Regions from separate parts of the Telluria mixta genome, predicted to be linked through region 2. Evidence: predicted binding sites of a transcription regulator. Region 2 holds the regulator's gene; each other region holds the start of a gene.
The links. Region 2 encodes FNR, which switches genes on or off when oxygen is low (the NO sensors DNR and NnrR bind a similar motif). Its sites were predicted from a motif close to TTGATNNNNATCAA; they were not measured.

Region 1 (10,200 bases), 250 kb from region 2:
GCATCTCCAGCACGCCGGGATCGCGCTCGTCGAAGTCGAAGGCGACGATGTCCGAATCGCGGTCGACGCCCAGCACGAGCTGGGTCAGGTCGTTCGAGCCGATCGAGAAGCCGTCGAACAGCCGCGCGAAGTCGTCGATGCGAATGACGTTGTTGGGAATCTCGCACATCACGTAGACCTCGAGCCCATTCTTGCCGCGTTCCAGTCCGTGCTCGGCCATCGTCCGCAATACAGACTCGGCTTCCTCGACGCGGCGGCAGAACGGAATCATCAGGCGCAGGTTCGACAGGCCCATCTCTTCGCGCACGCGCCGCATGGCGCGGCACTCGAGCGCGAAGCCTTCCGCATATGCCGGATGCGTGTAGCGGGCGGCGCCGCGAAAGCCCAGCATCGGGTTGGCCTCGAGCGGCTCGAAGACGGCGCCGCCCAGCAGGCTCGCGTACTCGTTGGTCTTGAAGTCCGACATCCGCACGATGACCGGCTTCGGCCAGAACGCGGCCGCGATGGTGCCGACGCCCTCGGACAGCTCGCGCACGAAATAATCCGCCGGCGACGGGGCGTCCCGGGTGAGCCTTTCGATGGCGGCGCGCACCGCCGGGTCGGTGATTTTCTCGGGATGGACGAGCGCCATCGGGTGGATGCGGATGTGCTCGGCGACGATGAATTCCATGCGCGCCAGGCCGACGCCATCGTTCGGCAGGAAGCGCGTGCGGAAGGCCGTGTCCGGGTTGCCGATATTGACCATGATCCGCGTGCACGGCATGGGCAGCGCGGCGACGTCGATGGCGGTGTGGCGGAAGGGCAGGCGGCCGGCATACACGTGGCCGGCGTCGCCCTCGGCGCAGGACACGGTCACGTCGTCGCCGGTACGGATCGCCGTCGTCGCGTCGCCGCAGCCGACGAGCGCCGGTACGCCGATCTCGCGCGCCACGATGGCGGCATGGCAGGTACGGCCGCCCCGGTCCGTCACCACGGCGGCGGCCGACTTCATGACGGTGCCCCAGTCGGGCATGGTGGTGGTCGCGACGAGGATCTCGCCTGGCTCGAACTCGCCGAGCGCGCCGACGTCGGCGATCACGCGGGCCTTGCCGGACGCGACCCGGCCGCCCACGGCGCGGCCGGTCGCCAGCAACCGGCCCTTGGCCTCCAGGCGGTACTCGTCGACTTCGGCGTTGGTCTTGCGCGACGCGACCGTCTCGGGCCGGGCCTGGACGATGTAGAGCTTGCCGTCGATGCCGTCGCGCGCCCATTCGATGTCCATCGGCACCGGATGCCCGGCGCGCGCGGAATAGTGGTCCTCGATGCGCAGGGCAGTCTCGGCGAGTTCGAGCACCGCCTCGTCCTCCAGGCAGAAACGGCCGCGCTCCGCCGCGCCGGTCGGCTCGTTGCGCGTGACCGGGGACGCGCCGGCCGGCGCATACACCATCCGTATCTCCTTGCCGCCGAGGGTACGCCGCAACACCGTCCGCGTGCCCTGGCGCAGCAGCGGCTTGAATACGTAGAATTCGTCCGGATCGACGGTGCCCTGTACGATGTTCTCGCCCAGGCCGTAGGCGCCGGTCAGGAACACGACGTCGCGAAAGCCGGTCTCGGTATCGAGCGTGAACATGACGCCGGCGCTCGCGAGGTCCGAACGCACCATTTTCATGACGCCGACCGACAGGTACACCTTGAAGTGGTCGAAGCCGTTCTCGCTGCGGTAGACGAGTGCGCGATCGGTGAACAGGCTGGCGAAGCAGCGGCGCACGCTGTCGACAAGGCCCGCCTCGTCGACGTGCAGGAAGGACTCGTGCTGGCCGGCGAAGCTGGCGTCCGGCAGGTCCTCGGCCGTCGCGGAGCTGCGTACCGCCACCGTCAACCCGTCGCCGTACTCGGCGTGCAGGCGGCGCCAGCCTTGCAGGATGCCGTCCTCGAGTTCCGGCGGCAGCGCGCTGTCGTAGACGATCGCGCGCGCCTGCGCGGCGCGGCGCGCGAGGTCGGCGACGTTGCCCGGGTCGAGGCCGTCAAGGGCGGCGTGCAGCTGCTTCCAGGCGCCGGCGCGGTCGAGGGTGGCGCGGTAGGCGGCTGCGGTGATGGCGAACCCGTCCGGCACGCGCACGCCGCGGCCGCCGAGTTCCCGCACCATCTCGCCGAGCGATGCGTTCTTGCCGCCGACCGATGGCACGTCCCCCATGCCGAGCTCCGAGAACCAGCGGATGTATGCCTCAGGCGTGTCCATGGCGTCGGCCTCCTTGGCAAGTGCACGTGGATTCATGTTAGCAAACGCGGGCCCCGGCCGATACCTTGATAAGGGAGGCGATGCGAGGCCGACGTCAAGCCGCCACATCGCGGAAGAATTTGACTTGGCTCAAACATTTTCGCGTTCATCGCGACTAGCCTGTGCCCTTGACCGCGTCATGCGAGATGGTCCAACGATTGCGCGCCCGGTGGCGCCTGGAGGTGCAGGTGACGACGTCGACGACCTTGCCGATGTGGACCGGCCGGCAGCACGGGCACGCGTTGCCGGACCGCGAGCGCCCCGTCCATGGATGCCATCCGCTGTCGCCGGCCAGGTTGATGCGGTCGTTTTCGTTCTGCACCGGGATCGAGAACAGCGCACCCGTCATCCGGGACGAACACGGCGCGCGGTGCCGGATCGACCAGATGGCCGCCTCGGGACACGACCGGCGCTGGCGCGAGGATTTCCAGCTCGTGCACGAACTGGGCCTGCGGTGCCTGCGCTACGGGCCGCCGTATTACCGAACCCATATTGGGCCAGGGCGCTACGACTGGTCGTTCGCGGACGAGACGTTCGCCGAGCTGGCGCGACTCGACATCACCCCGATCGCCGACCTGTGCCATTTCGGCGTGCCGGACTGGCTCGATAATTTCCAGAACCCCGACTTTGCGCATTATTTCGCCGAATACGCCGAAGCGTTCGCGCGCCGCTATCCCTGGGTCTGGCTGTACACGCCGGTCAACGAGATGCTCGTTACCGCCGAGTATTCCGCCCTGCGCGGCTTCTGGAACGAGCGCCTCAGCAACGGCCATGCCTTCGTGAGCGCGCTGTCGAACATCGTCGAAGCGAACATCCGGGCCAGCGAGGCGATCTGCCGCTGCGGCCGTCCCTGGTTCGTCCAGAGCGAGGCGACACGCTATTACCACCCGTACGACCCGGAGGCGGCGGAACGGACGGAGTACCTGAACGCGCACCGCTTCCTGTCGCTCGACCTCAACTACGCCCGGATGCCGTCCCCGAGGCTGGTCGACTACCTGTTCGACCACGGCATGCCGCCCGCGAAGCTCGACTACTTCATGAAGCGCAACATCCGGCCCTCGTGCATCATGGGCACCGATTACTACGAGACGAGCGAATCGGTCGTGTTCCCGGACGGCCGGACCAGCCATTCGAACGTGCTGGGCTACTACGGCCTGACGCGCCAGTACCACGACCGTTACCGCCTGCCGATCATGCTGACCGAAACCAACCAGGTCGACGGGCTGAACGCGGTGCACTGGCTCGAACGCCAGTGGGCCAACGTGCTGCGCCTGCGCCAGGAGGGCTACCCGATCATCGGTTTCAGCTGGTACAGCCTGACCGACCAGGTCGACTGGGACATCGACCTGCGCGAGCGGCGCGGCAATGTGACGGAAAACGGGCTGTTCGACATGGACCGTCGGATCCGGGCCGTCGGCGTCGAGTACCGGCGCATCGTCCGCGACTGGAGCAATGCGCTCGATGTCGAAGAGCGGCGCAGGACATGGCAAGGGGAGCGACATGACTGACTCGGCATTGCCGACCGATTGACACGTACGATATGCCGCGCGCCCGGGAACGGGTCGTGGCTTTCGCGCACATGCGCGAGACACTGGGCGCGGGACTCGCGGCGCTGCCGCCCTGCGGCGTCAGTGTGCGAACAACACGGGAAGGCGCGCCTCTGCCAGGACGGTACGGCTCGCGCCGCCCAGGCACAGCTCGCGGAACCGGCCATGCCCGAAGCAGCCCATCACCAGCAGCCGGCAGTCGTGCTCGTCGGCGAGCGCCAGCAGGTCGTGGCCTGCGTCGTGCCGCGGCGCACGGACCAGTGTGCGCGGCGCGACGCGATGGCGCGCGAGGAACTGCTTCAGGTCGTCCTGCTCGGCGTAGAACGCCTCGTCGGCGGATGCGCCGTCGGCGAGGACCGCCACGATGACTTCCGATGCGCGCCGCAGCAGGGGCAGCGCCGCGCTCAACGCGAACGACGCTTCCTTGCCGCCGTCCCAGGCGACGAGCACTTTGCCGTCGTGCCAGGGCGCGGGATCGGTGCGCGGCACGACGATCACGGGCCGTGCGCAATTCAGGATGAGGGATTCCGGCAGGTGGACGGTCAGGTCGGGCATCGACTCGGAAGGGTCGTCCTGGCTGATGACGACCAGGTCCGCGAAGCGCGCCAACCGGGCCAGGCCGTCGTCGGCCTGGTCGCATACGAAACGCTGTTCGTGCCGGACCTGCATCGCGTCCGCGATCTCGTCGAAGCGAGCGAGCGCATGCCGGGCCTGGTCGGCGAGCGGCTGGAAATAGCTGGCGCCCAGCGTGCCCGGCACCTCGCGGTACCCGTTCGGAAAGACGTTGCGGGAGACGCCGAACATCGCGGCGCCGACGAGAACCGCTCCGGTCGCGTGGGCCAGGGCGGCGGCATAGCGCATGCGCGGGGGCGCGTGCACGGACTGGTCGACGTGGACGAGTATGGTCTTGAACATGGTGTCGTTCAGTGAGCAAGGAGCACGGGGATCGACAGGCGGCGCAGGACGGTTCGGCTTACACCGCCGAGCAGGATCTCGCGATAGCGCGAGTGTCCGTAGCAACCCATGACGAGCAGGTCGATCTTGAGGTCTTCGGCCCGGACCAGCAGGGCGTTCCCGACGGCGCCGCGCGGATGATGGCGGCAGATCTCGACCGTGACGCCGTGCCGGGACAGGAATTGCGCCATGTCCGCCGCGTCTTCCGGCGAGCGTACGCTCGAGCTTTCCTCGTCGAACACGGCGAGCTCGACCTGTTTCGCGCGCACGAGCAGCGGCAGCGCGAGGCGGCAGGCGCGCGCCGCTTCCGGGCTGGCGTTCCAGGCCACCATGACGCGCTCGGGCACGTGTGGACAAGGCAGCGGGTGGGGCAGTACGAGAACGGGGCTGGGCGAGTTCAGCGCGACATATTCGGGAATGCCCGCGATGCCGGCAATGCCGGGCGCGTCGTACGCGGTGCGCCCGACGACCACGAGGTCGGCGTACAACGCCCGCCGGGCGAGCGCCAGGCCCGGCTCCTCGTCGTCCACCCGGTGCGAAAAAGAGGCGACGCCGGCCTGTTGCGCCAGGGCGTCGAACCGGGCGGCGCGCTGCCCGGCGGCGTCGCGCAGGTTCGCGAACAGCGGCGTGAGGTCGCCCAGGTCGACCCCGGGCAGGGCCGTTTCGCGGACGAAGCGCGAGATGCCCGTCTGCGCCATCCCGACGAGGTGCGCACCCTGGTCGTTGGCAAGTCGTGCGGCGAACGTCACGCGGTCCGGCGCCTGCGGCGTATCGTCGACGTGGACGAGAATGGTCTTGTAGTCCATGCTGTGCTCCTCGATGTGCTGCATGTCGGTCAGGGTTGCGCCGCGCTCGTCCAGCGCAAGAGGTTCGCATATCGTTTGTTCACTGCTTGCTCCCTCATTCAGCGGTTTATGTCGGCTCAATCGTAGTCTTGCGCGTCGGGACTTCGGTATGACCTAGGTCAAAAATGAACGCGAGGGCCATGAATTGTGGGCATGCCGCTAGATTTGATCTGGGTCATACCCAATGCGGCAATCGCGCTCCTATAGTGAGGTAAGTCGACCCGAACAAAACCCATCCATGGACACGCTGGAAACGCACCGCGCGTCGATCGCCGACAAGGCGACGGCGCACAACAAGGCCATGAAGCGCCTGGCTGCGGGGCTGGCACTGCTGGTGCTGGTCGGCGGCGCCGCGTACGCATGGAGGGCGACACGCCCACAGGGGCCCGGGCCCGGCTTCGTCAGCGGGAACGGCAGGATCGAAGCCGTCGAGATCGATATCGCCAGCAAGCTGCCGGGAAGGCTTGCCGATGTGCTGGTCGCCGAGGGCGATCCGGTGCGGGCCGGCCAGGTGCTGGCCCGCATGGATGCCGCCACGCTGCGCGCGCAGCGGAGCGAGGCCCTGGCGCGCGAGCAGCAGGCGCGCGACGCCGTGGCGGGCGCGCAGGCCCAGCTCGCGATGCGGCGCAGCGACCTGGCGGCAGCCGCGGCGGTCGGAGTGCAACGGGAAAGCGAGCTGGACGCCGCGCGGCGGCGGCTCGCCCGGTCGACCGTGCTGGCGCAGGCGGGTGCGGCCGCGTTGCAGGAACTCGACGACGACCGGGCCCGCGTGGACGGCGCGCGCGCGACCTTGGCCGCCGCCGCCGCCCAGGTCCAGGCTGCGCGCGCGGCCGTCGCGGCCGCGCAAGCCGTGGTCGTGCAAAACCGTTCCGCAGTCCAGGCGGCCGCGGCCACCACCGCGACGATCGACGCGGATCTGCGCGACGAGGTGCTCGTGGCGCCGCGCGCGGGCCGCGTGCAGTACCGCGTCGCCGAAGCGGGCGAGGTGCTGGCCGCTGGCGGCAAGGTGCTGAACATGATCGACCTGCAGGATGTGTACATGACCTTTTTCGTGCCAGAGGCTGCCGCGGGACGCATCGCGCTGGGAACGGAAGTGCGGCTGGTGCTCGACACGGCACCGGGCTTCGTGGTGCCGGCCGCCGTCAGCTACGTGGCCAGCAGCGCCCAGTTCACGCCGAAATCCGTCGAGACCGCCAGCGAACGGCAGAAGCTGATGTTCCGGGTGAAGGCGCAGGTCGACCGGCGCCTGCTCGCGCGCTATCCCGAGCAGGTCAAGGCCGGGGTGCCGGGCGTGGCCTGGATCCGCGTCGACCCCGCCCGGCCATGGCCCGCGGCATTGGCCCTGCGGGAGGCGCCGTGAGGGACGCCGACGCCGCGCCGGTCGCGTGCCTGGACGGCGTGTCGGTGCGCTACGGCGCCGTGCACGCCCTCGATCGCGTAAGGCTCTCCTTGCCAGCCGGCCGGATGACGGCGCTGATCGGACCCGACGGCGTGGGCAAGTCGAGCCTGCTAGCGGTCATCGCCGGCGCGCGCCGGGCGGCCGAGGGCAAGGTGGAGGTGCTGGGCGGCGACATGTCCGCCGCCCGGTTCCGGGCCGAAGTCTGTCCGCGCATCGCCTACATGCCGCAGGGGTTGGGGCGCAACCTGTACCCGAGCCTGACGGTCGGGGAAAACCTGCAGTTCTTCGCGCGCCTGTTCGGGCTCGGGCCCGGCGAGCGGCGCGCGCGCATCGCCATGCTCGCCGCCAGCACGGGCCTGCTGCCGTTCATCGACCGGCCCGTCGTCCAGCTGTCGGGCGGCATGAAGCAGAAGCTCGGGCTGTGCTGCGCCCTAGTGCACGATCCCGACTTGCTGATCCTGGACGAGCCCACTACAGGTGTCGATCCATTGGCGCGCAGCCAGTTCTGGGCGCTGATTGCCGCGATACGTGATGCGCGGCCCGGCATGAGCGTCGTCGTCGCGACGGCGTACATGGACGAGGCCCGGCGGTTCGACTGGCTGGTGGCGCTCGACGGCGGCCGCGTGCTGGCCAGCGGCACGCCGGCGGCGCTGCTGGCGCAGAGCGGCAGCGCCAGCTACGAGGAGGCGTTCGTCGCAATGCTGCCGGCGGAGCGGCGCGCCGGCTATCGTCCGCTGAGCACACAGCCGCGCGATCCGGTCGCCGACGACGATACGGTCATCCAGGCCAACGGCCTCTCGCGCCGTTTCGGCGATTTCGATGCGGTGCAGGATGTGAGCTTTCGCATCGCGCGCGGCGAGATCTTCGGCTTCATCGGCTCCAACGGCTGCGGTAAAACGACCACGATGAAGATGCTGACCGGGCTCCTGCCGCCGAGCGGCGGCACGGCGACGGTGTTCGGTCGGGCGGCGGGCGAAGGAGGCGCGCAGGCACGGCGCCAGGTCGGGTACATGTCGCAGGGGTTCTCGCTCTACCAGGAATTGACCGTGCGCCAGAACCTGGCCCTGCACGCGCGGCTGTTCGACCTGGCCGAGTCAACGATCGACGCGCGCTGTGCCGACCTGGCGGCGCACTTCGGCCTGGAGGCGATGCTCGACGCCTTGCCGGACAATCTTCCGCCGGGGGCCCGCCAGCGCCTGTCGCTGGCGGTCGCCATGGTGCACCAGCCGGAGCTCCTCATTCTGGACGAACCTACGTCGGGCGTCGATCCGATCGCGCGCGACCGGTTCTGGGAGGCGCTGATTGCGCTGGCACGAGACGACGGCGTGACGATCTTCATCTCGACGCATTTCATGAACGAGGCCGAGCGCTGCGACCGCGTGGCGCTGATGCATGCCGGCCGCGTGCTGGCCACCGGTACCCCGGCCGGGTTGCGCGCCGCGCGCGGCGCCGCCACGCTGGAAGACGCGTTCATCGGCTGGTTGCGCGCGGCGGCGCCGGGCGATGACCGTCCGCTGCCGCCGTTGCCCGCGGCGGGCGCGGCGGCGCACGGCGGCTGGCTGCGGCGCGCGGCGGGCTATGCCTGGCGCGAAGCGCTGGAACTGCGCCGCGACCCCGCGCGTTCCGTTCTCGCGTTGTGCGGCTCCCTGCTGCTGATGGTCGTGATCGGCTACGGTCTTAACATGGACGTCGAGGACCTGCGCTTCGCGGTGCTCGACCGCGACCATACGGCCCTCAGCCGCGACTATGCCCTGAACCTGGCCGGCTCGCGCTATTTCGTCGAGCGTTCTGCGCTGGCGGATTACGCGGACATGGATGCCAGGATGCGTTCGGGCGAACTGGCGCTGGCTATCGAGATTCCACCCGGCTTCGCTCGTGCCGCTGCGCGCGGAAGGCCGGCGCAGATCGGCGCCTGGATCGACGGCGCGATGCCGGTGCGGGCGGAAACCGTGCAGGCGTATCTGCAGGGGATGCACGCGGAATGGCTGCGCAGCCGCGCCATGGCGTCCGGCATCGCTGCCGCGACCATCGAGACGAGGTTCCGCTACAACCCCGACGTCCGCAGCCTGCCGGCGATGGTGCCGGGCATTATGGCGTTGCTCATGCTGATGCTGCCGGCGATGCAGGCGGCGCTGGCCGTCGTGCGCGAAAAGGAAATGGGGTCGATCGTCAACCTGTACGTGACGCCGGTCCGGCGCAGCGAATTCCTGCTCGGGAAGCAGGCGCCGTACGTCGTGCTGGCGATGGCGAACTTCATGCTGATGTGCGTGATGGCGGTGACGGTCTTCCAGGTGCCGCTCAAGGGCAGCGCGCCGGCGCTGGCGGTGGCCGCCTTGCTGTACTGCGTCTGCTCGACCGGCATCGGGTTGCTGGCGTCGAGCTTCACGCGCAGCCAGATCGCGGCGCTGCTCTTCACGATGATCGGCACCATCGTGCCGGCCATCCAGTTCGCAGGGCTCATCGATCCCGTGGTCGCGCTGGAAGGCGTCGGGCGAGTGATAGGGGAAGCCTATCCGGCCTCGCACATGCTCACCATCAGCCGCGGCGTGTTCGGCAAGGCGCTCGGCTTTGCCGAACTGGCGCCGGACTTCCTCGCGCTCGTGGCGGCAGTGCCCGTCATCCTCGGCCTCGCGATCGTTGCGCTGCCGAAGCAGGAGCGCTAGCATGGCCGCCATCTCGCTGCGCAAGGTCTGGCACCTGGGCATCAAGGAATGGTGGAGCCTTTGGCGCGACCCGGTGATGCTGGTGCTGATCCTGTACACCTTCACGGCAGCCGTCTACATCGCCGCGACGGCCCAGCCGGACACGCTCACGCGCGCCGCGCTGGCGGTCGTCGACGAGGACGAATCGCAGCTATCCCAGCGCCTGCGCGCCGCCTTCGTGCCGCCGCAGTTCATGTTGCCCGAGCCGATCACGCTGGAACAGGCCGACGCCCGGCTGGACCGCGGGCGGGCCACGTTCGTCCTGGTGATTCCCGCCGGCTTCCAGCGCCGCATCCTGGCCGGGCGGATCGCGCCGCTGCAGCTGAACGTGGACGCGACCCGCATGAGCCAGGCTTTTACCGGGAGCACCTACGTCCAGCAGATCGCTCTCGGGGAAATCGAAAAATTCCTCCATCCGGGCAGCGGGGCGTCGGCTGCGCAGGTCGATCTGTCGGTACGGGCCCGGTTCAATCCGGCGCTGGCGCCGTCGTGGTTC
Region 2 (10,200 bases):
TGCGCTTCGATCGACAGGAACGCGTCGACGACGCCCGCGACGATCCGGTAGAAATTCGCGTCCGGGCTGTTCGCGATGTCGGCCAGGCAGGCCGCGTACCAGGGCCGGATGTGCGTCTCGAAAAAGTGTTTTTGCACGGCGAGGCCGCGCGGCGCCATGCCGGGGCCGCCCTGGATCAATACGCGCATCGTTTCGCACAGCGTGCCCAGGTGGTCCTCGAATTCGCCCACGCCGGGCGCGCGGGACAGGCGCAGGCGGGCGAGGTCGTGGCGCAGGTCGGCCAGGGGCGCGTCGTTCAGGTGGCCCGTGAGGTAGAAGGACCCGTACGGATTCAGCGGCGGCGTGCCGGTGCTGATGAACATGGCCGAGAATTCATCGGCCGCGGCGGATGCGTCGACGACGGTGGCGGCCTGGGTCAGCTTCAGCCAGGCGTCCTCGAGAGCGAATTCGCCGGCGGCGGCGATCGGGTCGGCGGCGGCCAGGGCCGCGAGCAGGGCGTCGTCGGGCGGGGCCAGCAGCAGGCGTGCGAACAGCGCGTAGAAATCGGCCCGGGCCTGGTCTTCGTCGGCCAGAGGCAGAGCCTCGCCATCATGCAAAATGGGTGAAGCGGAACGCTGGTCGGCCGACATGGTTCTCCCGTTGGCAAATATTCATGGGAAGTGTAATCCTTGACAATGCGAAGGCGCGCACGCTTGACCTCCACGCGACACTTCGTTGGCAAGGCGACCAACAGCGGGACAAATTCCCTACTTGTGGTAGGGGCTAACGTCTATAATCGGAACATCCCCCGAAGGTCCTCGCCATGATTGCAGCTGATACCCTACCCGCGACTCCCGTCACCGCTAACGCACTCAAGATCAGTTGCGCGGCTTGCAGCATGCACCAGCTGTGCCTGCCGATGGGCCTGGAGGATGCGGACATCGACCGCCTGGACCAGATCATCGGCAAGCGCCGCCGCCTGGAGCGCGACGAGCCGCTGTACAAGATGGGCGAGCCGTTCCGCAACCTGTACGCCGTGCGCTTCGGCCACTTCAAGACGTACCAGATCAACGCGGCCGGAGAAGCGCAGATCACGGGCTTCCAGATGGCCGGCGAGCTGCTCGGCATGGACGCCATCAGCGCCGACCGCCACCACTGCGACGCCGTCGCGCTGGAAGACAGCGAAGTCTGCGAGATCCCGTTCGCGCATCTGCAGGACCTGTTCGGCCAGGTGCCGGCGCTGCTGCGCCACTTCCACCGCATCATGAGCCAGGAAATCACGCGCGAGCAGAACGTCATGCTCCTGCTGGGGAACATGCGCGCCGAGCAGCGCTTCGCCGTCTTCCTCATCAACCTGTCCGCCCGCTACGCGGCGCGCGGCTATTCGTCCACGCGCTTCCAGCTGCGCATGTCGCGCGAAGACATCGGCAACTACCTGGGCCTGACCATCGAAAGCATCAGCCGCCTGCTGTCCCGTTTTAAAAAGCTGGGGCTCGTGCAGGTCGACAAGCGCGAGGTCGTGCTGCTCGAACCGGCGCGGCTGAAGGCGATGGCGGCCGGGACGGAGCAGTGCAGCCCGATGGCCTGACCTTTCGGTAGTTCACGGTCTCCCGGTCCGCATCGACAATGCGGGCGAAGGAGATCGTCCATGCATTCCAGATTCATTCCCCTCGCCGGCCTGCTGCTGGCCACCGCCGCTCACGCCCAGGACAGCGCCGTGCAGGTCTACGGCCGCCTCAACGTCGCCCTCGAACACGCGGACAGTTCCTCCGGCCCCGGCCTCGTGCGCCTCGTGAACAACCGCTCCGTGCTGGGCTTCCGCGGCGGTGAAGACCTCGGCGGCGGCTTGAAAGCCATCTTCCAGATCGAAGGCACGCTGTCGCCGGACACGGGCGCCGGCGCCCTCGCCGCACGCGACACCCGCGTGGGCCTCGCCGGCACCTGGGGCACGCTGTTCGCGGGCCACTGGACGACGGCGTACAACGGCGCCACGTCCGGCCTCGACCCGTTCTATCCGACGACGGCCGGCTTCATGAGCATCATGGGCAACGGTTCCGCGGCGGACGCGGACAACGTCAGCGACACCTCGTCGTTCGACCGGCGCCAGTCCAACTCGATCCATTACTGGAGCCCCGCGTGGCTCGGCCTGTCGCTGCGGGTGACGCACGGCCTGAACGAGGAAAAGCCGGCGAACGGCGCGAAGCCGTCGCTGACGTCGGCCGCCGCCATCTACGAACGGGGCCCGTGGTATGCCGTGCTGGCCGGCGAACGCCACCACGAGTACCAGGGCCCGGGGCTGGACGACACGGGCGCGAAGGCCGCCCTCGCCTACCAGTTCCCGCAGACGCGCATCGCCGTCGTCGCCGAACGGTTGAAATACGGGACGGGGGCCGGCGAGCTGGCGCGCAACGCCGTGTACCTGTCGCTGTCGCACCAGATGGGACCGCACGGCATCCGCATCGGCATCGCGCGCGCGGGCGACGCGAGCGGGCCGGCCGGCACGCGCATCGGCTTCGTGCGCGCCGGCGCGGGCACCGGCGCCACCCACGCGACGCTCGGCTACGACTACACGCTCAGCAAGCGCAGCAGCCTGTACGCGTACACGACGCGCCTGGACAACCGCGCGAACGGCGTCTACGAATTCGCGATCAACAGCTTGGGCGCGGCGCCGGGCGCGACGCTGAAGGCGTACGTGCTCGGCATGCGCCACAACTTCTGATCACACGTAACGTTCCAGCGTGATGACGCGCGGGTCGGCATACACGGCCTTGATGCGCGCATCGTCATTGGCCGCCGTGACGTCGACCCAGGACATGAAGAAGGACCACGGCGCGCCGCCTTCGAGGCTGCTGTCGATATCCGGCATCGGACCGTTCTCGGTCATGGCGACGAGCTTCGTGCCGCTGCTGAGTGCATAGGCCTTGTCGAACTCCGCCTTGTTGTTGATGTAGACGAAGTTGCCGGGATAGGAGTCGATGCCGATGATGTCGACCTTGTCGTTCCCCGGATACCAGGCAGCGTCGTTGCCGCACCAGCACCACAGCAGGTTGTGCAGGCCGTGGTAGTTCATGAGACGGTCGTACATCAGGTTCCACAGCTGCTTGTAAACGGTAGCGCCTTTCGCGCTCCACCAGAACCAGGTACCGCCGGCCTCATGGAGGGGTCGCCAGATGATGGGGACGCCGGCATCGCGCAGCTTTGCGAGCTGGACGGCGATGGCGTCGATATCGCGCAGCGTGTCCGCGTATTCCTGCGTCCCCTTCCTCACGGCCCGGGATGCGTCGAACGTCGTGAACTCGGTGTAGAACGTGTTCGTGCCGACGGTGCCGCCCGACGGCGAATGCCAGTGCCATTGATAGGCGATGATCGGCTTGTCCCCGTGATCCCGGCGCCATGCGATCGAGTTGGCGATCGACGGGTCGGCCGCATCGGGACCGAATGTGAAATAGCCCGGCTGGCCGGTACTCGGATTGATCGCATTGCCGTCCCACAGCCAGGAGTACATCGGGCTGTAGTGCTGCATGTCGAAGCCCCGCAGCAAGGGGTATTGGCCGGTCAGGTTTTTCACGTAGTCGAAATGATCCTGGTCGGTCTGGCCCGAAATGATGAACTTGCCGAACTTCGACAGCAGCCAGCTGTACAACGCTTTGGCGGCGGGCGTCGCGGCCGGATCGACCGGATCGGCGTTGATCGTGAAGCGCCGCACGACGCAGCTCGGGGTCGCGCCCGCCTGGCCGCAGGAATCGATCGTCACGGTGGCGGGCGATGGGGCCACCCGCCTGGACGACGCTGCTGCGACGGACTCGCTACCTGCGCGGCTGGTCGTGCCACCGCAAGCCCCAAGCAATGTCGTGGCCGCCGCGGCACCGGCGCCCTTGAACAACAGGCTGCGGCGGGTCAAAGAAAAATTTTTATCGTTAGACATGTTATCTCCTCCGTAAATGGATTGGCGTTAATCTCACGATGCTTTTCACATCAAAAAATTAACGAATCGATTATTCCACCGGCCCATACATACCCTTCGGGCTCCTCCTTCCCGGCGCATTGTTTAGTGACGTTTCTCGCAACAGCGTGAATACACCCCCCGCGCACCCAGCGTGTTTCGCGAAACAGCACTAAACAACACCGATTTCGCACCTCTTCTGGCCCGTCGACAAAACACGGCGTCAATAATTCGTATATCCGACGTTAATAAATCTTCTTTTGCAATATGTTTTTTTATTAGCGCCGGATTTACGCACATGCACAAGGTAATCGCCGCACTCGACGGCTGGACAACCAGAAGGGGACACATGAAACGCACCAACAAGACTGCCATCGCACTCGCCGTCGCTCACCTGGCGTGGGGAGCGGGAACGGCGCACGCGCAAACCGAGACCGAAGCCAAGGCCGTCGTCGTCGTGACCGGCCAGCGCGCCGCACTGGCCTCGGCGCAAAAACTCAAGCAGGATGCCGACGAGATCGTCGACTCGGTCGTCGCGGACGACATCGGCAAGCTGCCGGACCGTTCCGTCACCGAGGTCCTCCAGCGCGTCGTCGGCATCAGCATCAACCGCCAGGCGGGCGACAACGAGCGCTTCTCGGTCGAGGGCGCCGGGGTCAATATCCGCGGTCTGAACTACGTCCGTTCCGAACTCAATGGACGCGAGGCGTTCGCATCGAACGGCGGCCGCTCGATCAGCTGGGGCGACATCCCGCCCGAACTGATGGCCGGCGTCGACGTCTACAAGAACCCGTCGGCGGAGCAGACCGAAGGCGGCATTTCGGGTCTCGTCAACCTGCGCACGGCGCTGCCGTTCGACTTCAAGGGCCAGCGCGGCGCGCTGTCCGTCGAGGCGACGCACTCCACGCTCAGGAAAGGCAGGCCCGATCCTTCCGTGTCCGGCCTGTACTCGAACCGCTGGAAAACCGGCTTCGGCGAATTCGGCGCCCTGGTCGATATCGCGTCGTCGGACAGTTCCACGCAGACGGACACGTTCCAGTTCGAACCCTTCTTCCCGCGCACCGACATCGAACCGGGCCGCACGGTGTGGATCCCGAAAGGCGCGCAATGGCGCAACTACCAGTACGACCGCAAGCGGCAAGGTGCCTACGGCGCCCTGCAGTGGAAGCGCGACAATCTCCAGAGCCACCTGACCTATTTCCAGTCGCGCTACAAGGACAGCGCGAACGAGCAGTCGATCTTCTCGTCGGCCAGCCCCTATGACCTGAAGGTCAGCCCCGATACCGTGTACGACGCGAAGGGCGCGTTCGTCACGGGCACCCTCAGCGACACGAAGAACGGCGGCATCCCGTTCAGCAATGCGGGCGGCTTCAACAAGGGCGATTCGAAGACCACCGACGTGTCCTGGAACGTGCAGTGGAGGGTGGCCGACAACTGGACGCTCACGAGCGACCTGCAGCACGTGCGCTCCACGGGCAGCCACTTCACCTCGGCGGTCGGCCTGGGCATGCTGATGCCGAACGAGAGCCTCGACCTGCGCGGCAGCCTGCCGACGATTCACTTTACCGATGCCCAGCGCGCCTTCCTGGCCGATCCCGCGAATTACTACTGGGAGTCGACCATGGAGCACCTCGACAGGACCAAGGGCACCATGAAGGCCTGGAAGGGCGATGCGCGCTATGCGTTCGACCATCCGGTCCTGCGCGACGTGCGCTTCGGCGTGCGCCTGACGGACCGCGAAGCGCGGACGGTCAATTCCGATCCCAGCTGGAACTGGGCCGGCGTGACGCCGCCGTGGCTGCTGGGCTGGGACATTCCGAAACTGGCCTACCTGAACGACCCGCGCTTCAACGCGCCGCACGTGACGCAACAGTTCAACAACTTCTTCGGCGGCGACGTCAGCGTCCCCGCGGTCGTGTTCCCCGCGCCGAGCGTGGCCAGCGGCTACCCGGCTTCCTACCAGACGCTGCATGACTACCACGATGCGATCCTGTGTCCGGAACGGATCGCGGCCAATGGCGGCGATTGGGGCAACCCGTGCCAGATCTGGAAAGCGGCAAAGTTCGGCGGCGACAACCCGGCCGGCACCAACCACCAGAAAGAGAAGACCCGCGCGCTGTACGCCCAGCTGCGCTTCGGCTTCGACGACCTGAAATACCCGATCGACGGCAACGTCGGCCTGCGCTACGTGCAGACCCGCTCGCACTCGACCGGCTACATGTCGTACACGCCGGGGGCGCCGTTCGGGCAAGGCACGCAGGCCACCGGCATCCCGGTTCCCTACATCCCCGCTTACCTGAACAAGAGCGATGTCGAGAACAAGTACAACAACTTCCTGCCGACCGTGAACCTGCGCCTGAAGGCCAGCGACACACTGCAGTTCCGCCTGGCCTACGGCAAGTCGATGTCGCGTCCGGACTTCTCGCAACTGCAGGCCTACACGACGCTGTCGCAGGAAATCGTCTCGTCGGTGAACGAGGAGACCAAGGTCGTGAACGTGACGGCCGTGAACCGGACCGGCAACGCGCAGGGCAACCCGGCGCTCCGCCCGATCACGTCGAATCAGCTCGACGTCACCGCGGAATGGTACTTTGCCAAATCCGGATCGCTGACGCTGGCGCTGTTCGACAAGCACCTCAAGGATGTGATCATCAACCAGACGACGTCGGTGAGCCTGCCGGACATCACAGGAACGCCGCAGCAATTCCTGGTGACGTCGCCGGTCAACGGCGCGAAAGGCATCGCGCGCGGCGGCGAGATCGCGTACCAGCAGTATTTCGACAACGTGCCGGACTGGCTGCGGGGCATCGGCGTGTCGGCGAACTACACCTACGTCCACAGCAAGCGCAGCCTGTACAACCCGGTCTTCAGCGAATACTGCTCGGGCGGACAGAATGCCGCGAACGTCAACCTGAACCTGAACGGCTGCGACATCGACGGACGCGCCTTCGGCAACCTGCCGCTGACCCAGCTGTCGCAGAACGCCTACAACCTGGCGATCCTGTACGACAAGGGACCGTGGTCGGCGCGCCTGGCCTACAACTGGCGCTCGCGCTACCTCCTCAGCACCAACACGAACGGGACGCAGGGCAGCAACGGTACGGACACCAATCCCGCCAGCCCGACCTTCGGCCAGCACAACGTGGCCTGGGGCCTGCCGCTGTGGGCGGATGCGTACGGCCAGCTGGACGGCGGCATCTCGTACAAGTTCAGCGAGAACCTGAAATTCGACTTCCAGGCGCAGAACCTGACGGACGCCCGCTACAGCCAGACCATGCACCAGGGTATCGGCGACAAGGTGCGCGCCGTCTTCGTCTCCGGGCCGCGCTACAGCCTGCGCGTGGGCTACACGTTCTGATCTCCACGTTTTGATCTCCTTGCCCGGGCAACCGGGCTTTTCGGCCGCGCCCCTCGGGGCGCTGCCTTTTTTATTCGGAATCATCATCCTATGTTGAAAGCACTCTTCACCGTCCTGCTGCTCGGCGGCGTCGTCTCGCACCAGGCGTACGCGCAGGGCGTGACGGTCCGCACCGCGCCGGGCACGCCCGGCAAGTTCACCGAACTGGGACAGCGCCCGCAAATGGGCTGGAACACCTGGAACACCTTCGCCTGCAACATCAACGAAAAGCTCATCCGCGAAGCGGCCGACGCCATGGTCGCCAGCGGCATGCGCGATGCCGGGTACGTGTACCTGAACATCGACGACTGCTGGCAGGGCGAGCGCGATGCGCAGGGCTTCATCCACGCCGATCCGCAGCGCTTCCCGTCCGGGATCAAGGCGCTGGCCGACTACGTCCACGCCAAAGGGCTCAAGCTGGGCATCTATTCGGACGTGGGCGACAAGACCTGCGGCGGGCACGCCGGCAGCCGCGGGCACGAGTACCAGGACGCGCTGACGTACGCCGCCTGGGGTATCGATTACCTGAAATACGACTGGTGCAATACCGAGGGCCTGAGCGCGAAAGGCGGCTACACGACGATGCGCGACGCGCTGCGCGCCGCGGGCCGCCCCGTCCTGCTCTCGATCTGCGAATGGGGCGACAACAAGCCGTGGGAATGGGCCGGCGACGTGGGTCATTCGTGGCGCACGACGGGCGACATCTACCCGTGCTGGGACTGCGAATTCAACCACGGCGACTGGTCGTCGTTCGGCGTGCTGCCCATCCTCGACAAGCAGAACGGCCTGCGCAAGCATTCCGGGCCCGGACGCTGGAACGACATGGACATGCTGGAAGTCGGCAAAGGCATGACCGAGGACGAGGACAAGGCCCACTTCTCGATCTGGGCCATGATGAATTCGCCGCTCATCGCGGGGAACGACATCCGTTCGATGTCGGCCGCCACGCGCGCGATCCTGACCAACCGCGCCGTCATCGCGGTGAACCAGGACGAACGGGGCATCCAGGCCTGGCGTTTCATGAACGACGGCCAGCTCGAGATGTACGCCAAGCCGCTCGCGAACGGCGAATGGGCGCTCATGTTCCTCAACCGCGCCGATCACGCGCGGCGCTACCGGTTCGACTGGAACAGCCACGCGCTGTCCGACCGGGTCAGCAACAACAGCGTCGATTTCGGGCACAAGCGCCACCGGTTCACCGACCTGTGGACGGGCGCGACGGGCGACACCGCCAAGCCGCTGGCGCTGACGGTGCCCGCCCATGGCGCGGTGATGCTGCATCTCTCGCCCGACTGACGGCGTGGATGCCCGCCCCGCCTTGTGATAAGGTTGGGCGCATGACTGTTTCGCATGTATTCGCCGCCCTGGCGGCAGGCCTGGCGCTGTGCGCATCGACGACGGCCCGGGCGGGCGACCTGGAGGTTTTCCATTACTGGGACCTGGCCGGCGACGCCAGGGCCATCGCCTTCCTGAAAGCGACGCTGACGCAGGAGGGCGACACCTGGCGCGATTTCGCGGTCGCCGGCGGCGGCACCGGCATGGCGCTGACGCTGCTGAAGTCGAGGGTCGCGGCCGGCAACCCGCCGACCGCGGCGCAAATGAAGGCGCCCGCCATCGCCGCGTGGGCGCAGGCCGGGCACCTGGCCAACCTCGACGACATCGCCCGGGCCGGGCAATGGGACAAGGTCCTCCCGGAGGCGATCAGCGCGCGCATGAAATACAACGGCCACTACGTCGCCGTGCCCGTGGACCTCCACCGCAACAACTGGTTGTGGATTAACGCGCGCGTCCTGAAAGCGTCGCGTGCGAAGGCGCCGACGACGTGGGACGAGTTTTTCCGGACGGCCGAAGCGATGAAGCGCGCGGGCTTCATCGCTGTGGCCCATGGCGAGCAGCCCTGGGAAGACCTGCGCCTGTTCGAAAACGTCGTCATCGGCCTGGCCGGCGCGGACTTTTACCGGAAAGCGCTCGTCCAGCTGGACACGGCCGCACTGTCCAGCCCCGCGATGGAGCGCGCGCTGGCGACCTTCAGGCGCATCAAATCCTATACCGGCCGCTCGACCTATCAGAACGACTGGATCCAGGCGTCGGCCATGCTCACCAGCGGCAAGGCCGGCATGCAATTCATGGGGGACTGGAACAAGCCGGTGCTGATGGAGGCACGGAAGACGTCGGACTTCGAGTTCGAGTGCCTGCCGGTGCCGGGCGCCACCGACGCGTTCGTGTTCGACGTCGATTCGTTCGTCATGTTCAAGGTGCAGGGCGAAGCGAAACTCGGCGCGCAACGTCACCTCGCCGCCGCGCTCCTGCGCCCGGACATCCAGGAACGGTTCAATCTCTACAAGGGCGCCCTGCCCGTCCGGTCCGACGTCGATCTCGGCCGGTACGACCGCTGCGCGACCGCCTCCAGGGCAGCGTTCCAGCAGGCGGCGCGGAGCGGCGTCCTGGTCCCGAGCATCAACATGGCGCAGCCGCCGCCCGTGGAAGACGCCATGCGGGCCTTCATCAGCGATTTCTGGCGTGACGACCGCGTGACGGCTGCCACGACGATCGCACGCCTGAAAGCGCTGGCGGCAAGCCGCTGATCACGCGGCCTGCTTTTAAGCCTGCTTGTAAGCCTGCTTCTAAGCCTGCTTCTGCGCCGCGATCCAGCGCTGAACGATCTCGCCCAGCACGTCCAGCGGCACCGACCCGTTGCGCAGCACGACGTCGTGGAACGCGGGCAGCGAGAACTTCGCGCCCAGTTCCTTCTTCGCGTGCTCGCGCAGGTCGATGATGCGCAACATGCCGATCATGTACGCGCACGCCTGCCCCGGCCACGCGACGTAGCGCTCCACTTCCTGCGCGCCGATGCCGTAGTCGATGGCCTGCTGGCGCGTCC
Region 3 (10,200 bases), 620 kb from region 2:
CGCGGTGATGCCGGACACCGTCAATGCCTTCGGCGTGATGGCGGCAACGGACGTGGACTGGCCCGTGATCACATAGTTGCCGGCATCGAGACCGTCGAACGTGTTCGCCAGGGTCACCGTCTTGCCGTTGCCCGCGTTCTTGTCCGCGAACGTGCCGGTGGCGCCGACGCGCACGTCGTCGCCCGCGACGAGGCCCTGGATGACCGCGCCGCCCGTCGCCACCGTGGCCGCCGTCGTGCCGTCGTAGACTTTGTCCGACGCCGTGATGCCCGCCACGGTGGCGGCCTTCCGGCCGATCGACGCCGTCACGCCGCCCGGCAGCGCCAGGCTGTAGTTGGCCGCGCGGCCCGTGCCGTTTTCCAGCACGCCGCCGCCGACCGTGACGCCCTTGGCGGAGCCCGCGTTCTTGTCCGCGAACGTGCCCGTCAGGCCCGACAGCACCAGCGTTTCGGTGCCCACGAGGCCGGACAGCGTGCCGCCCGCAAGCGTCGCGGCTGTCGTGCCGTCGTAGGTCTTGTCCTGTGCCGTGAGCCCCGTCAGCGTCAGCGCTTTCGGCGTGATGGCGGCGACGAGATTGGCCGGCAGGGTGATGCTGTAGTTGGCGGCGCGGCCCGTGCCGTCCCCCGGCGCGCCCGTCACGGAAACCGACTTGTTGGCGCCCGCGTTCTTGTCCGCGAACGTGCCGGTCATCCCGGACAGGTCCAGCGTCTCGCTGCCGACGAGGCCCGTGAGGGTGCCGCCCGACAGCGTGGCCGCCGTCGTGCCGTCGTACGTCTTGTTCGCGGCCGCCAGGCCCGTCAGCGTGACGGTCTTCGGCGTGATGCTCGCCGTCGTCGCGGCTGGGCCGGTGATCGTGTAGTTGCCCGCATCCGCACCGCCGAACGACGTGGCCAGCGCCACCGTCTTGCCGCTACCGGCGTTGGCGTCGGCGAAGCTTCCCGTCGCGCTCACGGTGACGTCGTCGTTGCCGACCAGGCCCGCCAGTTGGGCGTGCGCCGTCGAGACGGTGGCCGCCGCGGTGCCGTCGTAGGCCTTGTCGGCCGCCGCGATGCCGGACACGGTCAGCGCCCTGGCCGCGATCGACGCGGTGGCGCTGGTCGGCGCCGTCAGGCTGTAGTTCGATGCGCGGCCCGTGCCGTCGGCAAGCGTGCCGCCGGCGATCGCGACCGTCTTGCCGGTCCCCGCGTTCTTGTCCCCGAAGGTGCCCGTCAGGCCCGTCACGCCCAGCGTTTCGCTGCCCACGAGGCCGACGAGCGTGCCGCCGGCCAGCGTGGCCGCCGTCGTGCCGTCGTACGTCTTGTCCGCGGCGGACAGTCCCGCCAGCGTCAGCGCCTTCGGCGTGATCGCAGCCTGCGTCGCCGCCTGGCCCGCGATCGCGTAGTTGCCCGCATCCGCGCCGCCGTACGTGCTGGAGAGCGTCACCGTCTTGCCGCTGCCGGCGTTGGCGTCGGCGAAGGCGCCGGTCGCGCCCACCGTGACGGTGTCGCCCGCCACGAGGCCGGCCAACTGCGCCTGCGCCGTCGATACCGTGGCCGCCGTCGTGCCGTCATAGACCTTGCTTGACGCCGTGATGCCGGACACCGTCAAGGCCTTCGGGGTGATGGAAGCGGACAGGCCCGCCGGCGTGGCGATCGCATAGTTGGATGCCAGGCCGGTACCGTCCGTGATGGTGCCCGACACGGTCACCGCCTTGTTCGTGCCGGCGTTCTTGTCCGTGAACGCGCCCGTCAGGCCGCCAAGATTCAGCGTCTCGTTGCCGACCATGCCGGACAGCGTGCCGCCCGTCAGCTGGGCCGCCGCCGTGCCATCGTAGACCTTGTTCGACGCCGTGAGGCCCGTGAGCGTCAGCGCTTTCGGCGTGATGGCGGCCGTCGTGGACGCCTGGTCCGTGATGGCGTAGTTGCCTGCATCCGCGCCGCCGTGCGTGCTCGCCAGCGTCACCGTCTTGTTCGTCGCTGCATTGGCGTCGGCGAACGTGCCGGTCGCGCCCACGGTCACCGTGTCGCCGGCCACGAGACCTTGCAGGGTCGCGCCGCTCATGGACACCGTGGCCGCCGTCGTGCCGTCGTAGGCCTTGCTTGCTGCCGTGATGCCGGACACCGTCAGCGCCTTGGGCGTGATCGCAGCCAGCGCCGTCGTCTGACCGCCGAGCGTATAGTTGGCCGCGTCCTGGCCGGACAGGCCCGTCGTCAGCGCCACCGTCTTGCCGGTAGCGGCGTTCTTGTCGGCGAACGCGCCGCTCGCGCTCAGGCCGACGTCGTCGCCGCCGATCGCGCCGCCCAGCGTCGCCGCCGCGACCGACACCGTGGCGGCCGTCGTGCCGTCATAGACCTTGCTTGACGCCGTGATGCCGGACGCCGTCAAGGCCTTCGGGCTGATGGAAGCGGACAGACCCGCCGGCGTGGCGATCGCATAGTTCGATGCCAGGCCGGTGCCGTCCGAGATGGTGCCCGACACCGTCACCGCCTTGTTCGTGCCGACGTTCTTGTCCGCGAACGCGCCCGTGAGGCCGCCGACGTTCAGCGTCTCGTTGCCGACCATGCCGGACAGCGTGCCGCCCGTCAGCTGGGCCGCCGTCGTGCCGTCGTAGACCTTGTTCGACGCCGTGAGGCCCGTGAGGGTCAGCGCTTTCGGCGTGATGGCGGCCGTGGTGGAGCCCTGGTCCGTGATCGCGTAGTTGCCTGCGTCCGCGCCGCCGTGCGTGCTCGCCAGCGTCACGGTCTTGTTCGTGGCCGCGTTGGCGTCCGCGAACGTGCCGGTCGCGCCGACGGTCACCGTGTCGCCTGCGACGAGACCTTGCAGGGTCGCGCCGCTCATGGACACCGTGGCCGCCGTCGTGCCGTCGTAGGCCTTGCTTGCTGCCGTGATGCCGGACACCGTCAACGCCTTCGGCGTGATGCTGGCAGTCGCACTGGTCTGCCCGCCGAGCGTGTAGTTGGCCGCGTCCTGGCCGGACAGGCCCGTGTTCAAGGCCACCGTCTTGCCGCTGGCGGCGTTCTTGTCGGCGAATGCGCCGCTCGCGCTCAGGCCGACGTCGTCGCCACCGATCGCGCCGCCCAGCGTCGCCGCGGCGACCGACACCGTGGCGGCCGTCGTGCCGTCATAAATCTTGTCGGATGCCGTGATGCCGGACACCGTCAAGGCCTTCGGGCTGATGGAAGCGGACAGACCCGCCGGCGTGGCGATCGCATAGTTCGATGCCAGGCCGGTGCCGTCCGTGATCGTGCCCGACACCGTCACCGCCTTGTTCGTGCCGACGTTCTTGTCCGCGAACGCGCCCGTCAGGCTGCCAAGATTCAGCGTCTCGTTGCCGACCGTGCCGGACAGCGTGCCGCCCGTCAGCTGTGCCGCCGTCGTGCCGTCGTAGACCTTGTTCGACGCCGTGAGGCCCGTGAGCGTCAGCGCTTTCGGCGTGATGGCGGCCGTCGTGGATGCCTGGTCCGTGATCGCGTAGTTGCCCGCGTCCGCGCCGCCATGCGTGCTCGCCAGCGTCACGGTCTTGTTCGTGGCCGCGTTGGCGTCCGCGAACGTGCCGGTCGCGCCGACGGTCACCGTGTCGCCGGCGACGAGACCTTGCAGGGTCGCACCGCTCATGGACACGGTCGCCGCCGTCGTGCCGTCGTACGTCTTGTCGGATGCGGTGATGCCGGACACCGTCAGCGCCTTCGGCGTGATGGCAGCCAGCGCCGTCGTCTGGCCGCCGAGCGTGTAGTTGGCCGCATCCTGTCCGGACAGGCTCGTGTTCAAGGCCACCGTCTTGCCGGCAGCGGCGTTCTTGTCGGCGAACGCGCCGCTCGCGCTCAGGCCGACGTCGTCGCCGCCGATCGCACCGCCCAGCGTCGCCGCGGCGACCGACACCGTGGCGGCCGTCGTGCCGTCGTATATCTTGTCGGATGCCGTGATGCCGGACGCGGTCAGGGCCTTCGGCGTGATCGTGCCGATCACGCTCGCGGGCACGGTGAGACTGTAGTTGGCCGCGCGGCCCGTGGCGTCGGCGAGCGTCCCGCCCGACACCGCCACGGTCTTGCCCGTGCCGGCATTCTTGTCCGCGAACACGCCGGCGAGGCCGGACAGGTCCAGCGTTTCGCTGCCCACGAGGCCGGACAGCGTGGCGCCCGTCAGCGTGGCCGTCGTCGTGCCGTCGTACGTCTTGTTCGCGGCACCGAGGCCGGTGATCGTCAGCGCCTTGGGCGTGATCGCGGCCATGGCGGACGCCTGGTCCGTGATCGTGTAGTTGCCCGCGTCCGCGCCGCCGTGCGTGCTGGCCAGCGCGACCGTCTTGCCGGTGCCGGCATCCGCGTCGGCGAACGTGCCGGTCGCGCCGACGGTGACCGTGTCGCCCGCGACGAGGCCCTGCAAGGTTGCGCCGGTCGTGGACACCGTGGCCGCGGTCGTGCCGTCGTACGTCTTGTCGGATGCCGTGATGCCCGACACGGTCAAGGCTTTCGCCGTGATGGATGCCGTGACGCCCGCCGGCTGCGCCAGCGTGTAGTTCGACGCACGGCCCGTATTGTCGGCGAGGGTACCGCCGGCCAGCGCCACGGCCTTGCCGGCACCGACATTCCTGTCCGCGAAGGCGCCGGTCAGGTTCGACACGGTCAGCGACTCGCCGCCCACGAGGCCGGACAGCGTGCCGCCCGTCAGCTGGGCCGTCGTCGTGCCGTCGTAAACCTTGTCGGACGCCGTCAGCCCCGTGAGGGTCAGCGCCTTCGGCGTGATCGTGGCCGTGTTGCCCGCGCCGGCCGCGTTCAGGCCCGGCAGGCGGTAGTTGTTCGCGAGGCCCGCGGTGCCGTTCGCCAGCGAGATCGCGCTGACGTACTGTGCGTCCGCGACGTCGGCGCTGTTGGCCGTGATGCCGGACGCGACGAGGTCTTCGCCCGCGACGAGGTTGCCGAGGGTGACGGTCGAGAAGTTCGCGGAGCCGTCGTACGTCTTGGTCGCGCCGAGCGTCACCGTGCGCTGCGTGATGCTGGCCGTCGCGCTGGCCGAGTTCCCCGCCAGCGTGTAGTTCGCCGCGTCCGTGCCGCCCAGCGCGATGTTGCTGATGCTGACCGAGTACGTACCCACGTTCTTCGAGCCGAAGCTGCCGGTGCCGCTGGCCGTGACGTTGTCGCCGGCGATGACGCCGGACATGGACACGGCCGCGGTCGCCGTGCCGTCGTACACCTTGTCCGATGCGCTCGGGGTCAGCGATTTCGGCGTGATCGTGTAGTTCCCGTTGTAGAAATAGCCGACGGCGTACGTGGTGCCGCCCGACGTGACGTTGCGCGGGTTGGTCGCGCCCGGCGTCAGCGTGCCATACGTGCCCACGTTCTTGCTGCTCGTATTGAACGCGGGCGCCGGCGACAGGCTGGCCGCCGTGAACCCGGCGGGACCGCCGACCGACGAGAAGCTCATGCCCGTCGCGAGCGTGGTGCCGTCGTAGACCTTGGTGCCGCCGCTCGCGCCGAGCACGTAGATCGGATTGGTCGACATGTCCACGGCCTGGTAGGACGCGTACAGGTACGAGTTGTTGGTGCCGCTGACGACGAGGTAGCCGCAGTTCGGATACGGGTTCAGGCAGCCGGACAGCTGCGGCGCCTGCGTGTAGGCGGACGGCTTCGGCGCGCCGTTGATGTACACGAGCCAGGCCGCGACCGACGGCCCCTGGAACGTGATCTGTTCGCGGCTGCCGTAGTTGACCATGCCGATCGCCCCCGCGTCGCGGTCGTCGTTCGTGATGTTGTTGCCGGTGGCGGTATTGACGGCGTTGATCAGCACCGTGCCCGCGCCGGGCGCGCTGCCGACGGTCGTCAACGTGCCCGAGCCGCCCTGGAAGCCGATGCCGAACTCCTTGACGCCGGTATCGCTCTGGCCCGTCATCATCAGGTTGCCGCTGCCGGCGAGGATCGTCGCGCCGGACTTGATGTAGATGCCGGCCTTGGTGGCGTCCACGCTGCCGCTGTTCGAGCCCAGGGTCGTCTTGCCGTTGATGGTGATGTTGCCGCCGGTCGAACGGATGGCGACGTTGTTGCCGATCGTGACAGCCGCCGAGCTGGTGTCGGCGTTGCGGGCGAAGTTGATGCCGCCGGATGCGCTGCCGCTGGCGCCGCCGATCAGGATCGTGCCGCCGTTCGACAGCAGGTTGGCACCCACGTTCACGCCGCCGGTCGTCGCGGCCGCCGCATTCGCCGACGACAAGGTCAGGTTCAGTTTCCCACTCGTCGACGTGATCGCACTGTTGACGAAGATGTTGCGGTCCGCGCGCAAGGTGAGCGCCGCGTCGGCGCCGCCCGTCTTGGCGATCGGGCTGGCGACGGTGATGTCGCCGCTGCCCGAGGCGACCGTGCCGTAGCTGGTGTTGCTGGACTGCGTCGTCACCGTCACGCTCGTGCCCTGGTTCAGCGCATTCGAGATCGTCGTGGCGCCGGCCGCGTTGATGGTGTAATCGTACGGGTCGACGAGCCATTCGCCGCCCTTGCCGGCAGCCGCGCCCGCGTTGACGGCGAGGCCCGGGGCCGTGGTCACGTACGCGGCCGACGTCTCGATGTTGCCGCCGTTGCCGCCCGCCGGTGCGCTCGCGTCGAAGGTGCCGCCCACGTTGGCGGAGCCGGTCTGCATGTCGCCCAGCAGCAGGATCTGGCCCTGCGCACCCGTCGCCAGCGTGCGCGCCTGCACGATGCCGCTGTTGTTGATGACGGAGCCGGACAGTTCGCCGGCCGACTTGGCCGTCATCAGCACCGTACCGCCGTCCGCGCGGATCGCGCCGCCGTTGTCGACGAGCGCATCCAGCGCGCCCTTCCGCACCTGCAGCTTGACGGGGCCGCCGAAGTCGACGACGACGTCGCTGCCTGCGCCCAGCAGTGCATTGCCGCTGTTGGTCCCTGCCTTGGCGGCGATCTCGCCCGTGTTGACGACGCGCGCCGCCACCAGCGCGACGTTGCCGCCACGCAGCTGACCCTGGTTCTCGACGGCCTGTGCGCTCGTGCCTTGCAGGTGGTAGCGTCCGGCCATGAAGTCGTCGTTGCTCATCGCCAGCGTGGACGCAAGCAGGCCACCCACGTTGACCTGGGCCGTCGGGCTGAACAGCACGCCGTTCGGATTCAACAGGAACACATGGCCGTTGGCGTTCAGGGCACCCTGGATCATCGACGCATCGGCGCCGAGCACGCGGTTCAGCGCGACGGCGTTGGCCGAGGGCTGGACGAAGTTCACGGTGTGGCCCTGCCCGACCGAAAAGCCGGCCCAGTCGATGGCCGCCTTGTTGCTGCCCTGGTTGACCGTGAGCGTCTTGCCCGCATAGTTCAACGTCGCCTGCCCGGCCGTGACGTGGCCACCCGTGGGCAATGGATCAGCAGCATGCGCGCCCGCCGCAGCGGCGGCAGCCAGCGCCATCAGCGCCAGCTGGCGGCGCCGGCGCGCGCGCCCGGTCGACGATTTGGTCCGCTTGGCGCCGAGTTCCGACACGACTTGCCAAATGTTTTTTGCTGCATTCCAAACGATGCGATAAATGCGGTTCACGTGAATTCCGGGCGGCAAAAGAGAATTCGCGTAGTGTAGGATATTTCCTATCAGGAAATCGCTAAAATCGATAAATTGTTCGCTAAGAGTCGCGCCTGGACAACGAATTACTGAAAAGAATTATCGCAACGATATGAAATACAAAGATAGGCGACGATAAATCCAGATTCACCGGATTTACTCATCAATTCAAGCAGTTAAGCGCGTGCGAAAAAGTTTCATATGACAGTCTTCATGCATGAAAATATGATGCATATACGGATATATTTATACACAAAAATATTCCGCCAAATATATTCGCTAGTTATCGAATTTCGATAATTGCGTCGTGAAAATTTAAATGCCGACGAGTTTTGTATCCTCATTTGATTTGATAAAAATCAAATGAATTCCTAACGCATGCGCCGCCATGGCATACCCTATTCGCATGCCGGAACCAACGCGATGATCAAGACCATTCTCATGCATGTGGACGGCGGCCCCGCGCAGGACAGCCGCCTGCGTGCCGCCGCCGCGCTTGCGAGCGCCTTCGACGCCCACCTCGTCGGCAGTGCCGACACCGGCATCGGCTGGCCCGACTACGCCCTCATCACAGGGGCCGTGGCCGCCACGACGGCAGGTACCGATTTCCAGAACCTGCGCGCCGCCGCCCGTGCGCGCCTGGACGCGTTCGACGCCGCAGCCGGCCGCCTGGGCGTGGCCTCCGTCGAGACCCGCATGGTCGAGGACGAAGCGCGCTACGCCCTGCTGCTGCAGTCGCGCTATGCGGACCTCGTCGTGCTGAGCCGCGATGGCCGGGCCGCTCCTGGCCGGGCCGATCCCGCGCAGCCCGCGCGCGCCCGCGCCCTGCCGGAATACGTGGCGCTGCACGGCGCCCGTCCCGTGCTGGTGGTGCCGCCGGAGGACGCGGACCAGCCCCTGCCCGGCACGGCCGTCGTGGGATGGGACGGCAGCATGCAGGCCATCGCCGCCATCATCGCGGCGCTGCCGCTGCTGGTGCGCGCGGACGGCGTCCGCCTGGCCCTCGTCAACCCGGACACCTTGAGCGACCTGCACGGCGAACAGCCGGGCGCCGACATCGCGCTGTACCTGGCACGCCACGGCGCGCGGGTGGACGTGGTGGTCGAACGCACGCGCAGCACGGTCGGCACCGCGTTGCTGGGCCTGGCGCGCGACTGCGGCGCGGGCCTGATGGTAACGGGCGCGTATGGCCACAGCCGCTATCGCGAAGGGATGGTCGGCGGGGTCACGCGCGAGCTGCTGGAAAAGTCCCGCGTGCCGCTACTGCTCGCGCATTGAGACGGTGCGATGGCGATTTACCGGAGACGGAATCCCTGGCTTTTGAGGCAGATCAAACAATAAACCCCGCGTCGCCCGGAAACTGCTCGTCAACATCGACGAGAGTGAGGTAGATCATGCATTTCCATCATCCCGACGCCGATCCGCTCGCGGCATGCGCGGCCCTGCGAACGAGTCGGGCGCGCCTGCGCGCCCGCATCGCCGCCCTGCGGGCGCAGCCGGACGACGTGTTCGTCCAGGATTTCCCGGCCGTCGTGGCGGCCGTCGAAGCCGATTTCCGCCGCGAAGAAGCGTTGCTGGAACGCCTCGGCGACGCCGCGCTGCACCCGCGCCGGGCCGACTACGCCGTGCTGCTGTGCGCCCTGCACCGCACGCTGCCCCAGATCGAAGGCGGCGACGTGGGACTGGGCCGCCAGGTCGCCGATGCGCTGGAGGCCGTGCTGTCGCTGCCGTGGGATGCCGGCACGGAGGTCGCCGCCGCCACGCGCCAGGCGCGGCCGCCGGGCACGCGGCCGCAGCATGTGCCCGCGCATCTGCATTGAGACAACGCACAATGTCACGATGTTTCCGCAGGAAACTTTTATTGATGTCGAGAATCTTTACATGTCGCCCAGGCATTGATTTTTGTTCAAAATAAATTTCCTTGAAGAACAGATAGTTATAGTTTTTGGCACGTTCCTTGCGTTAATACGGTGAGAAAAACAGAAGTGTCACAACACCTCCTCATCGTTTGATCAACTCAAAGGAAACAACATGCTGAAAACTACCCTGAATGCTGCAGTCCTGGCCGCCGTGAGCGCGATCGCACTGGCCCCGACCTTCGCGCACGCGTCCGTCCTCACGTTGACGACCGATAAAGTCGCCTTCGACGTGAACAACTCGGTCTCCGACACACTCGGCGCCAGGACCGCGAGCACGAACGGCAGCACCAGCGGCACGGCGAACACGAACATGGATGCCCAGCAGAAAGCCGCGGTCGCCCTGTTCGACAAGAGCAAGGGCGTGCTGACGGGCGCCACCGTCAATCTGGCGTCGACCTACAAGCAGACGACGAGCGTCACGGTGAACAACGGCGGCACGAATGCGAACGACAGCGGTACGTATACGGCTTCGGGCAAGGGCAGCAGCTCGATCAGCCTGGGCATCCCGACCGGCGTCACCGGCGCGTCGGCCTCGCAGAGCAATCTCCAGGATGGCTGCAGCTACACCGGCAAGATCAAGACGGGCTGCAACGACGGTGTCAGCTACAAGGAAGTGAACAACAACACGACGGTGGGCAGCAACTCGCTGAACGCCTACGTCGGCAACGGCAGCGGCAGCTTCCTTGCCGACCTGCTGGCCGTCTCGAACGTCGCCGAGACGACGTCGAACCAGTTCGCCACCGATGCCACGACCACGTCG

Region 1: a site for FNR is predicted at 5,769-5,782, ahead of P0M04_RS19305 (universal stress protein). Genes of this name have one in related genera too.
Region 3: a site for FNR is predicted at 7,871-7,884, ahead of P0M04_RS22955 (universal stress protein). Genes of this name have one in related genera too.

What each region holds. Positions count from the first base shown of each region.
Region 1 covers NZ_CP119520.1:4,303,721-4,313,920, forward strand. Annotated here, with positions in the region: gene ppsA (phosphoenolpyruvate synthase) at 1-2,218, opposite strand, end outside; gene P0M04_RS19295 (family 1 glycosylhydrolase) at 2,404-3,765, shown strand; gene P0M04_RS19300 (universal stress protein) at 3,886-4,719, opposite strand; gene P0M04_RS19305 (universal stress protein) at 4,728-5,564, opposite strand; gene P0M04_RS19310 (HlyD family secretion protein) at 5,905-6,963, shown strand; gene rbbA (ribosome-associated ATPase/putative transporter RbbA) at 6,927-9,665, shown strand; gene P0M04_RS19320 (ABC transporter permease) at 9,667-10,200, shown strand, end outside.
Region 2 covers NZ_CP119520.1:4,549,880-4,560,079, reverse strand. Annotated here, with positions in the region: gene P0M04_RS20365 (TorD/DmsD family molecular chaperone) at 1-629, opposite strand, end outside; gene fnr (fumarate/nitrate reduction transcriptional regulator Fnr) at 878-1,567, shown strand; gene P0M04_RS20355 (porin) at 1,628-2,698, shown strand; gene P0M04_RS20350 (glycosyl hydrolase) at 2,699-3,904, opposite strand; gene P0M04_RS20345 (TonB-dependent receptor) at 4,272-7,280, shown strand; gene P0M04_RS20340 (glycoside hydrolase family 27 protein) at 7,371-8,615, shown strand; gene P0M04_RS20335 (ABC transporter substrate-binding protein) at 8,657-9,904, shown strand; gene P0M04_RS20330 (DUF885 domain-containing protein) at 9,944-10,200, opposite strand, start outside.
Region 3 covers NZ_CP119520.1:5,167,537-5,177,736, reverse strand. Annotated here, with positions in the region: gene P0M04_RS22960 (YDG domain-containing protein) at 1-7,500, opposite strand, end outside; gene P0M04_RS22955 (universal stress protein) at 7,945-8,799, shown strand; gene P0M04_RS22950 (hypothetical protein) at 8,916-9,341, shown strand; gene P0M04_RS22945 (PEP-CTERM sorting domain-containing protein) at 9,553-10,200, shown strand, end outside.